Regions from separate parts of the Streptomyces sp. NPDC000878 genome, predicted to be linked through region 2. Evidence: riboswitches for the same ligand, from Rfam matches in the RefSeq annotation. Region 2 holds a riboswitch; the other holds the start of a gene.
What was found. A riboswitch is a leader RNA that binds a small molecule or an ion and turns the genes downstream of it on or off. The one in region 2 is predicted to bind S-adenosylmethionine.

Region 1 (5,756 bases), on a different contig from region 2:
CCCGCTGCCCGGGACGAAGCTGCGCCACACCCTGTGGTCCAAGGGCAAGCTGCTCGTCAACATGAACACGAACGAGCCGCTGCGCCCCTCGGACGTCGTGGTCGGCTCGCTCACCTTCGCCAAGCCCGAGGGCCTGGAGGAGGACGACCACGAGTTCCAGACCGAGATCGCCAAGGCCGCCCTGATGATCGTCCGGATCCAGCCGGACAACATCAAGGACAAGCGCGAGCTCGAGTGGTCCCACGAGGGCATCGTGGCGTACTCGAAGATCTGCACCCACGTCGGTTGCCCGATCTCCCTGTACGAGCAGCAGACGCACCACGTGCTCTGCCCCTGCCACCAGTCCACCTTCGACCTCTCCGACGGCGCCCGGGTGATCTTCGGCCCCGCCGGTCACGCCCTGCCGCAGCTGCGCATCGGCGTGAACGACGAGGGCTATCTTGAGGCGCTCGGCGACTTCGAAGAGCCCGTCGGTCCTGCCTTCTGGGAGCGCGGATGAGTACTACGGCAAACACCACGGACGCGCGTTCGTCGCGCGACAAGGCACCCGCCGGTGAGCGGGTCGCCGACTGGGCCGACGGCAGGCTGGGTATCTACGGCCTGGCCAAGGCCAACATGCGCAAGATCTTCCCCGACCACTGGTCGTTCATGCTGGGTGAGGTCTGCCTCTACAGCTTCATCATCATCATCCTCACGGGTGTGTACCTGACGCTGTTCTTCCACCCGTCGATGAACGAGGTGGAGTACCACGGCAGCTACATCCCGCTGCAGGGCCAGTTGATGTCCGAGGCGTTCAACTCGACCATGCACATCTCCTTCGATGTGCGCGGTGGTCTGCTGATCCGGCAGATCCACCACTGGGCGGCGCTGATCTTCCTCGCCGGCATGTTCGTGCACATGATGCGCGTGTTCTTCACGGGTGCGTTCCGCAAGCCCCGCGAGGTCAACTGGGTGTTCGGGTTCCTGCTGTTCGTCCTGGGCATGTTCACCGGGTTCACCGGCTACTCGCTCCCGGACGACCTGCTCTCCGGCACCGGTGTGCGCTTCATGGAGGGCGCCGTCCTGTCCGTGCCGGTCGTGGGCACGTACCTGTCGTTCTTCCTGTTCGGCGGCGAGTTCCCGGGCGGCGACTTCGTGGCCCGCTTCTACTCGGTCCACGTACTGCTGCTGCCGGGCATCATGCTCGGCCTGCTGGTGGCGCACCTGATCCTGGTCTTCTACCACAAGCACACGCAGTTCGCGGGCCCCGGAAAGACGAACAACAACGTCGTCGGCATGCCGCTGCTGCCGGTCTACATGGCCAAGGCCGGAGGCTTCTTCTTCCTGGTCTTCGGTGTCATCGCGGCCATCGCGGCCATCGCCTCGATCAACCCGATCTGGACCATGGGCCCCTACCGCCCGGACCAGGTGTCCACCGGCGCCCAGCCCGACTGGTACATGGGCTTCTCCGAGGGCCTGATCCGTGTCATGCCGGGCTGGGAGATCAACGCCTGGGGTCACACGCTCGTCCTGGGCGTGTTCATCCCGCTGATCATCTTCCCGCTGGTCCTGGTCGCGATCGCGGTCTACCCGTTCATCGAGTCCTGGGTCACCGGCGACAAGCGCGAGCACCACATCCTGGACCGCCCGCGCAACGTGCCGACGCGTACGGCCTTCGGTGTCGCGTGGATCACCTGGTACATGGTGCTGCTGATCGGTGGTGGGAACGACCTCTGGGCCACCCACTTCCACCTGTCGATCAACGCGATCACCTGGTTCGTACGGATCGCGTTCTTCGTCGCCCCGGTCCTCGCGTTCATCGCCACCAAGCGGATCTGCCTCGGCCTCCAGCGCCGCGACCACGACAAGGTGCTGCACGGCCGCGAGTCGGGCATCATCAAGCGCCTGCCGCACGGTGAGTTCATCGAGGTGCACGAGCCGCTCAGCCAGGAGGCCCTGCACACGCTCACCGCGCACGAGCAGTACGAGCCGGCGGCGATCGGCGCGACGGTCGACGAGAACGGTGTCGAGCGCAAGGTGAAGGGTCCGGAGAAGCTGCGGGCCAAGCTCAGCAAGTCGTACTACGGCGAGGACGGCCAGATCGCCAAGCCGACCGCCGAGGAGTACAAGGAGATCACGAGCGGCCACGGCCACCACTGATCCCCTCGCTTCGCCACACACGGTCGAAGGGCCCCGTCCGTACGTCGGACGGGGCCCTTCGCCGTGCCCTCCGCTGGATAGGGTGGGAGCACACTTTCTGAATGACGAGAGTTCCCCTCTCGTACGACACCCTGGAGCGGCCGTATGAGCGCTGTGACCCCCGCAGGAGGCGACACCGCGGCGGGCCGTTCCTGGCCCGAGGTGCTGAACGCCCTGCTGTACGGCCGGGACCAGAGCGCCGACGCCACGGCCTGGGCGATGGACCAGATCATGCGGGGCGAGGCGACCGACGCGCAGATCGCCGGGTTCGTGGTGGCGCTGCGGGCCAAGGGCGAGACGGTGGAGGAGATCACCGGCCTGGTCCGGGCGATGTACGAGCACGCGAACGTCATCGAGGTGTCCGGGCGGACCGTCGACATCGTCGGCACGGGCGGCGACGGCGCGAAGACGGTGAACATCTCCACGATGTCCTCGCTCGTCGTGGCCGGCACCGGCGCCAAGGTCGTCAAGCACGGCAACCGGGCGGCCTCGTCGGCGTCGGGCTCCTCGGACGTCCTGGGGAAGCTCGGCGTCAACCTCGACCTGACCCCGCAGCGGGTCGCCGAGGTGGCCGAGGAGGCCGGCATCACCTTCTGCTTCGCCATCAAGTTCCACCCGGCGCTGCGCCACGCGGGCGCCGCCCGCGGTCAGTTGGGCATCCGTACGGTGTTCAACGCCCTAGGTCCGCTGACCAACCCGGCGAAGGTGAAGGCCCAGGCGGTGGGCGTCGCCGACCCGCTGATGGCGCCGATCGTTGCCGGTGTCTTCGCCGAACGCGGCAACTCCTCCCTCGTCTTCCGCGGAGACGACGGCCTCGACGAGCTGACGACCACGGCCACCTCCCACGTCTGGATCGTCCGGGACGGCAAGGTCACCGAGGAGTCCTTCGACCCGCGCGACGCCGGACTCGAACTGGTGCCGGTGGAGGCGCTGCGCGGCGGCGACCCGGCGCACAACGCGGAGGTGGCCCGCCGTCTCCTCGACGGCGAGACGGGGCCCGTACGTGATGCCGTACTGCTGAACTCGGCGGCTGCGCTCGTGGCGCTGGACCCGACCGGGGCCCCGCTCGCCGAGCAGCTCCGGGTCGGTATGGCGAAGGCGGCCGAGGCGATCGACTCGGGTGCCGCGAAGCGGACGCTGGAGCGCTGGGTGGCGGCCAGCAACAAGTAGTCCCACGCAGTCCCACACCGATGGGCGTCCCGCGATCCGGACACGGGTTGCGGGGCGTCGATCACTTCCCGTATTTTCTGTGCCAGGTCATGAGTGACAGTCATGAGGCCCCGGCCGACTGTCCGGCAACCCTCCGTCCGTGGCGGGGTGCCCCGGGATGAAGACCAGGCCGTGAGCAGCAAGGCTTACGGCAAGCGCGGGCCCCTTCTCGACACCAGGGGTCCTGGTCGTTCGAGGGAGTCTTCCGTGAGCAAGCGAATGCGATAGGGCTGCCGAGCCCCGCCTCCGCGCACCCCTTTTCCTTCCTTTCCTGTGCTGAGCCACGTCCGCTCGCACAGCGATTCCTCTTGTCTCTCACGGGAGTTCGCCATGTCTGTCTCCACCCTTGCCGCCGACCAGACCGTTTGTGCCCCGCTGTCCGTTCTGGGCCGGGACGTCACCGTCCCGCTCGTCACGGGCGGCGAAGTCACCTACGCGGCGCTCGACTACGCGGCCAGCGCGCCCGCGCTCCAGCGGGTCTGGGACGACGTGGCGGCGTACGCGCCCTACTACGGCAGCGTGCACCGGGGCGCCGGCTACCTCTCCCAGCTGTCGACGGACCTCTTCGAGAACGCCCGTAAGACGGTCACGGAGTTCCTGGACTGCCGGGCCGACGACCAGCTGATCTTCACCCGGTCCACCACCGACTCCCTCAACCTCCTCGCCGCCGCGCTTCCCGACGGCTGCCAGGTCTTCGTCTTCGAGACCGAGCACCACGCCTCGCTGCTGCCCTGGAAGGACGCCCAGGTCACCTACCTCAACGCCCCGCGCACCCCGCAGCAGGCCGTGGCCACCCTGCGGGAGGCCCTCGCCGCCCGCGACCCCCAGGGCCCGGCGCTCGTCTGTGTCACCGGCGCCTCCAACGTCACCGGTGAGCTGTGGCCCGTACGGGAGCTGGCTGCCGCCGCCCACGCGCACGGTGCCCGGATCGTCCTGGACGCCGCCCAGCTCGCCCCGCACCACCCCGTCTCCGTCCAGGACCTGGACGTCGACTGGGTCGCCTTCTCCGGGCACAAGCTGTACGCGCCCTTCGGCTCCGGTGTCCTCGCCGGACGCGCCGACTGGCTGCGCGCGGCCGACCCGTACCTCGCGGGTGGTGGCGCCAGCCGTAAGGTCACTCGGCGTACGGACGGGGGAGTGGACGTGGAGTGGCACGACAGCGCCGCGCGGCACGAGGCGGGGTCACCGAATGTCATCGGTGCCTACTCGATCGCCGCCGCCTGCAAGGCCCTCACGGAAGCCGGCTTCGATTCGCTGGTGGCTCGGGAGCAGTACCTGATCGACACCGTGCGGGCGGGGCTGGCGGAGGTGCCCGAGGTGCGGGTGCTCTCGCTGTTCGGGGACGACGCTCCGCGCGTCGGTGTCATCTCGTTCGTCGTCGAGGGGTGGAACAGCTCGCACTTCGCGGCGGCGCTTTCCGCGGAGTACGGGATCGGGGTGCGGGACGGGCTGTTCTGTGCGCATCCGCTGGTGCGGACGCTGCTGGGGAGTGACCCGCAGACGCAGGGGGAGTGTGGCGCCCCTGAGGCCGCCCCGGGCGAGAAGTCTCTCAACGCCATCCGTGTGAGCTTCGGTGCCGGTACGCCCGACGAGCATGTCGAGCGGTTCGTGGGTGCGGTGAAGGAGCTTGTGCGGGACGGGGCTCGGTGGCAGTACCGGACCGAGGACGGGCGCTGCGTTCCGGCGGTTTGATCGCCCCCGCCGCCCTTACCCGTTCCCATCCCCTGGGGGCTGCGCCCCCAGACCCCCCTTAGTCGCGCTGAACGCGCTCGTCCTCAAACGCCGGACGGGCTGAAATGGCCGGCCTGGGCTGGGAAGTCAGCCGTCCAGGCCGATTGCGAACGCTGCCTCCAGGTCGTGCTGGGAGTACGTCCGGAACGCCACGTGGGTGTCCGTTGCCTCTACGCCCGGGATCTTGCTGATGCTGCCCGGGATGACCTCCGCCAGGTCCTCGTGGGCCTTTACGCGGACCATCGCGATCAAGTCGTACGTGCCGGTGACGGAGAAGACCTCGCTCACGCTTTCCAGCGCGGCGATCCTCTCCGCGATCTCGGGGATCCGGTCCACGCTGGTCTTGATGAGCACGATCGCGGTGATCACGGCTGGTTCTCTCCCTCGGGCGCCTTCACTGGGGCCCTCACTTTAGTCGCACCGCGATGTCGCACCCACGCGTAGGCGAAGCCCAGGCCGAAGCCCACCACGTGGGCCAAGTACGCCACCCCGGGGCCTGACGAGGCCCTCCCCGCCGCCACCCACTGGAGGGTCGCCCAGAAGGGGAGGGTCAGCCAGGCCGGGAAGCGCAGGGGGAGGAAGAAGAGGAACGGGAAGAGGCTTGTGACGCGGGCGCCGGGGAAGAGGTACAGGAATGC
Region 2 (5,756 bases):
TGCCCTCGGCTTCCGGACCCAGGGACGGGCCCGCGTCGTACGGCGGTGAAGCAGTCGTGGCCGTCAGTCGTTGAGTGCGTTCAGCTGGTCCAGGAACCACTGGGCCGGCGGCAGTGCCGTCGCCGCCGCTGCCAGGCGTTTCGTGCGTTCCGCCCGTTCCCCCGACTCCATGTTCAGCGCCTCCTCCAGCGCCCGGGCCGTCTCGATCACGTCGTACGGGTTCACCACGATCGCGTCCTCGCCCAGTTCCTCGTACGCCCCCGCCTCCCGGGACAGCACCAGCGCGCACCCTTCGTCGGAGACCACCGGGATCTCCTTGGCGACGAGGTTCATGCCGTCGCGGATGGGGTTGACGAGTGCCACGTCGGCCAGGCGGTATGCGGCCAGGGAACGGGCGAAGTCGTCCTTCACGTGCAGGACCACCGGGGTCCAGGTCGGGGTGCCGTACGACGCGTTGATGTCGTCCGCGACCCTCTGCACCTCCGCCGTGTAGTCGCGGTAGACCGCCAGGTCCTGGCGGGAGGGGTATGCGAAGGCGACATGTACCACCCGCTCGCGCCACTCCGGGCGGTCCTCCAGCAGCTGCCGGTACGCCAGCAGGCCCCGCACGATGTTCTTCGACAGCTCGGTACGGTCGACTCGGACGATGGTCTTCCGGGATCCGTCAGCCCCGCCGATCTCCTTGCGCAGGGTCGCCATCCGGTCCTCCACGTCCGGCTCGTGCGCGCGCCTGCGCAGGAAGTCCGCGTCCGCGCCCAGGCCGTGCACCCCGATCCGGGTGTCGCCGAGGCCGCCCACCAGGTCCGTACAGCAGGCCGTGAACGCGTTCGCCCAGCGTTGGGTGAGGAAGCCGAGGCGGTCCGCGCCGAGCATGCCGCGCAGGAGCTGTGCGGAGATGTCGTACGGCAGCATCCGGAAGTAGTCCGCCGGGGCCCACGGCGTGTGCGAGAAGTGGCCGATCCGGAGGTCGGGGCGGAGGGTGCGCAGCATGCCTGGGACCAGGCACAGGTGGTAGTCCTGGACCACCACCGAAGCGCCCTCCGCCGCCTCCTCGGCCAGTGCCTCGGCGAACGCGCGGTTGTAGGCCTCGTACGACGCCCACTGGCGCCGGAACTCCGCGTCGAAGACCGGCTCCAGCGGGGTCTGGTACAGCATGTGGTTCACGAACCACAGCACCGAGTTGGCGATGCCGTTGTACGCGTCCTCGTGGACGGCGGCAGGGATCGCGAGCATGCGTACTCCCGGCTCGCCCTCGCCCCGCCGTACCGCCTCGCGGTCGCCGTCTCCGAGGGCCGAGCAGACCCACAGGGCGCCCGCGTCCGGCCCGATCGCCGAGAGCCCGGAGACCAGCCCGCCACCGCCGCGCCGGGCGTGCAGCGAGCCGTCCTCGCGGACCTCGTACGTGACCGGGCCGCGGTTGGACGCGACCAGCACCCGGTAGTCGCCCGGACTGTCCTGCGTACCCTGTGTGCCCTGCGTTGAAGCCATACGCCTCAACCTAGCCCGGCCCGGAAACAATCAAACGTACACACGTACGCCTCAGCCGTATACAAGCCCGCTTCAAGCCCCCACGGGGCCTGTACCGGGCCTTGTATCGGCCCTGTGCCGGCCTACGCGACCTTCCTTCGCGCGTACTCCGCGATGTCCGCCATCGGCGGGCGTTCCTCCGTGTCCACCGAGTACGTACGCGGCTCGAAACCGTCCTCCCCGCGTTCGAACTGGGTGAGGGAGGGGCGGATGAGGTGGCCTCGGGCCAGTCGGAGCTGGGCCGTGCGGTAGATCGCGGCGGACATCCGGCCCAGGGCCTGTCCGTCCTGGTGGCGGTGCTTGCGCACACCCACGTCGACCTGGGCCAGCGCGTCCAGGCCGACCAGGTGCAGGGCGTCGATCAGCATGCCCAGCTCCACGCCGTAGCCGACGGGGAACGGGAGCTGTTCGAGGAGCGAGCGGCGGGCCGCGTACTCACCGCCGAGCGGCTGGACGAAACCGGCCAGCTGAGGCCAGTGCATGTTGAGGAGGGGGCGGGCCATCAGCTCGGTCACGCGTCCGCCCTGGCCGGCCGCCTGGCCGAGCGGGCGGTCGTACATCGCCTTGACGAGGTCGACGCCGGGGTCGGTGAGCAGGGGGCCCACGATCCCGGAGACGAAGTCCGACGAGAACTCCTTCAGGTCGGCGTCGATGAAGCAGACGATGTCCCCGCTGGTCACGAGCAGCGAGCGCCACAGCACCTCGCCCTTGCCCGGCACGGCCGGGATACGCGGCAGGATGTCGTCGCGGTGGACGACCCGGGCGCCCGCCGCGGCGGCCACCTCGGAGGTACGGTCGGTCGAGCCCGAGTCGATGACGACGATCTCGTCGACGAGGGGGACCTTCAGCATCAGGTCCCGGCGGATGACGGCGACGATCTCGCCGACCGTCGCCTCCTCGTTCAGCGCGGGCAGGACGACACTCACCGTGGCGTTCGATGAACGCTTGGCGGCGATCAGCTTCTTGAGCGGGCGGTCACCAACGGACCAGGAGCGCGTGCTCAGCCAGCGCTCGACGTTCTCCAGCACGTGCGGCTCTCCCTTGCGTTCTCATGGGAAGCGCGTGATTCGCATCTCGCGGTTCGGACGGCTCCCACCACCATCCAAGCCTTCGGTTACAGTCTTGAACAACGCGGATGACCATCGCATGTCCGAGGTCGTCGGTGTTCACAACCTCACAACTTCATACCGCTCATCCAGAGGGGCAGAGGGATACGGCCCGATGAAGCCCCGGCAACCCTCCAGCCGGTCTTGTCGCATGTCATGCGCGAGGCTGCCGGCTCGGGAAGGTGCCAAATCCGTCTCATGGCGAGATGCGCCATGAGGAAGATGAGGAGAAAGGGCCTCGCCTCCATGGCTGCGCAAACTGTCGAGAGCACCACTACGGACTCCGTCGCTTCTGTCGATCTCGGTCCCGCCACCGCGCTCTCCTGCCGCGAATGTGGCCACCGCGTCCCGCTCGGTCCGGTGTTCGCCTGCGAGGAGTGTTTCGGCCCGCTGGAGATCGCCTACGACTTCTCGGCGTACGACACCGAGGACCTCCGCAAGCGCATCGAAGCGGGACCCGCGAACATCTGGCGTTACGCGCCCCTCCTGCCCGTCCCCGCGGACGTGGCGACCAAGCCCAACATCAACCCCGGCTGGACCAAGCTCGTCCAGGCCGACAACCTGGCCCGTGAGCTGGGCGTCGACGCCGGCAAGCTGTTCGTGAAGGACGACTCCGGCAACCCGACCCACTCCTTCAAGGACCGGGTCGTCGCCCAGGCCATCGAGGCCGCGCGGGTCTTCGGCTTCACCACCCTCTCCTGCTCCTCCACGGGCAACCTGGCCGGTGCCGTCGGCGCCGCCGCCGCCCGCGCCGGCTTCCGCTCCTGCGTGTTCATCCCGCACGACCTGGAGCAGGGCAAGATCGTCATGGCCGCGGTGTACGGCGGTGAGCTGGTCGGTATCGAGGGCAACTACGACGACGTGAACCGCTTCTGCTCCGAGCTGATCGGCGACCCGGCCGGCGAGGGCTGGGGCTTCGTCAACGTCAACCTGCGGCCGTACTACGCGGAGGGCAGCAAGACCCTGGCGTACGAGATCTGCGAGCAGCTCGGCTGGCAGCTGCCCGACCAGCTGGTGATCCCCATCGCCTCCGGGTCGCAGCTCACGAAGATCGACAAGGGGCTGCAGGAGCTGATCAAGCTCGGGCTGGTCGCCGACAAGCCGTACAAGATCTTCGGCGCCCAGGCGGAGGGCTGCTCGCCGGTGTCCGTGGCGTACAAGGCCGGGCACGACGTCGTACGGCCGCAGAAGCCCAACACGATCGCGAAGTCGCTGGCGATCGGGAATCCGGCGGACGGGCCGTATGTGCTGGATATCGCGCGGCGGACGGGTGGGGCTGTCGAGGACGTCAACGACGAGCAGGTCGTCGACGCGATTCGGTTGCTCGCGCGGACCGAGGGGATCTTTGCGGAGACCGCCGGTGGGGTGACCGTGGGGGTCACCAAGAAGCTGATCGAGAACGGGCTTCTCGACCCGACGTTGACGACTGTTGTGCTGAACACCGGGGATGGGCTCAAGACGTTGGACGCTGTGGCCGATGTCGGGCTTACTGCGACGATTCGGCCCAGTCTTGAGTCGTTCCGGGATGCCGGGCTCGCTTCTTAAGAGGTACGAGGTAATAGGTCGTTGTTCGTCTGCGGGCCTGTGGGGGCTGGTCGCGCAGTTCCCCGCGCCCCTTCAGGGGCGCCCCACTGACCGGAGGTCGAAGTCATGAGCGTTTCCGTCCGCATCCCCACCATCCTGCGTACCTACACCGGTGGGCAGGCCGAAGTGGCCGCCGAGGGTGGGACTCTCGCCGAGGTCATCGACGATCTGGAGAAGAACCACACGGGGATCGCCGCCCGGGTGCTCGACGATCAGGGCAAGTTGCGTCGGTTCGTCAATGTGTACGTCAACGACGACGACGTCCGGTTCGAGCAGGGGCTGGAGACGGCGACGCCGGACGGTGCGAGCGTGTCGATCATCCCCGCGGTCGCGGGCGGCTGATACCCGCCAGTAGTAACCGTCGGTAACTTTGATTACCGAGAGTTCATCGAATTGCCCCCTCCGTGAGAGAAGCGGAGGGGGCAATTCTGTATGGTTGAGCGCGGTACAGTTGGGGAAGCCGCACCACTTGGCTTGCCGCACGAGTATGAATTCCTGCCGCGCACCCATTGAGAAGTAGCCAAAGTGTGCAGGCCTTTTGCGTTTTTTGCTCCCTTTGTGGGGCCCGACTTGCCCTGAATTCGTGTGAATTCTCCGCATATTCCATGACCTGGCGTGCCCGGATTTCTCGTCCGATTGACCTGTTGCAGAGGGCAGTTGGACAGATACATTCGGCCGCGGTCGACGCGTTCCGGCGCACACCCCCACCGGTTGGGGGGTGAGGTCTGACCCGGATCCGCGAAGTGTGGATCTGTGCAAGGGCCAGTAATAGGGGAGTTAGGCATGGCTCAGGGCACCGTCAAGTGGTTCAACGCGGAGAAGGGGTACGGCTTCATCGCGGTCGACGGTGGTGCGGATGTTTTCGTCCACTACAGCGCGATTCAGATGGACGGCTACCGCACCCTCGAAGAAGGTCAGCGGGTCGATTTCGAGATCTCGCAGGGCCAGAAGGGGCCGCAGGCGGACATGGTCCGTCTGGCGACCAGCTGAAGCACGCGCCGGCGCACCGCAGCGACGTTCTTCTTCAAAGGGCTCGTACTCCGTGGGACCTCACGGGGTGCGAGCCCTTCGGCGTGTCTGCCGGTGGCCTACCGGCCCGTAGGTCCCTCTCTGCTCACCTGTGTTCACCTGCGGATCTTCGAGAGCCGCTTGCACTCGACAGGGGCGAGTGCTAATCATTGGCGTTAGCACTCTGAAGGTGAGAGTGATAACGAAGGACCGGGTCGGTGAGGCCCGCAGGCCAGGTGGTGCAAGGAACCATCGGGGCAGGCAGGCCGTCCGTCGCGGGCGCCAACGCGGTCCGGAGCAATCCACCCCAGTCCGGGAGGACCACTTCACATGGCCAAGATCATCGCGTTCGACGAGGAGGCACGGCGCGGCCTCGAGCGCGGCATGAACCAGCTCGCGGACGCCGTCAAGGTGACGCTCGGCCCCAAGGGCCGCAACGTCGTCCTCGAGAAGAAGTGGGGCGCCCCCACGATCACCAACGATGGTGTTTCCATCGCCAAGGAGATCGAGCTCGAGGACCCGTACGAGAAG

Region 1: linked by a shared signal. The riboswitch ahead of ACWDR4_RS17450 (aminotransferase class V-fold PLP-dependent enzyme) and the one ahead of thrC (threonine synthase) in region 2 are both predicted to bind S-adenosylmethionine.

What each region holds. Positions count from the first base shown of each region.
Region 1 is NZ_JBSFMT010000016.1:153,373-159,128, reverse strand. It holds gene qcrA (cytochrome bc1 complex Rieske iron-sulfur subunit) at 1-499, shown strand, start outside; gene qcrB (cytochrome bc1 complex cytochrome b subunit) at 496-2,139, shown strand; gene trpD (anthranilate phosphoribosyltransferase) at 2,284-3,348, shown strand; SAM riboswitch class IV at 3,434-3,551, shown strand; gene ACWDR4_RS17450 (aminotransferase class V-fold PLP-dependent enzyme) at 3,718-5,079, shown strand; gene ACWDR4_RS17445 (Lrp/AsnC family transcriptional regulator) at 5,206-5,487, opposite strand; gene ACWDR4_RS17440 (rhomboid family intramembrane serine protease) at 5,484-5,756, opposite strand, start outside.
Region 2 is NZ_JBSFMT010000021.1:58,354-64,109, forward strand. It holds gene ACWDR4_RS20470 (ParA family protein) at 1-49, shown strand, start outside; gene ACWDR4_RS20475 (alpha,alpha-trehalose-phosphate synthase (UDP-forming)) at 64-1,488, opposite strand; gene ACWDR4_RS20480 (glucosyl-3-phosphoglycerate synthase) at 1,611-2,555, opposite strand; SAM riboswitch class I at 2,716-2,862, shown strand; gene thrC (threonine synthase) at 2,880-4,178, shown strand; gene ACWDR4_RS20490 (ubiquitin-like small modifier protein 1) at 4,284-4,559, shown strand; gene ACWDR4_RS20495 (cold-shock protein) at 5,001-5,207, shown strand; gene groL (chaperonin GroEL) at 5,556-5,756, shown strand, end outside.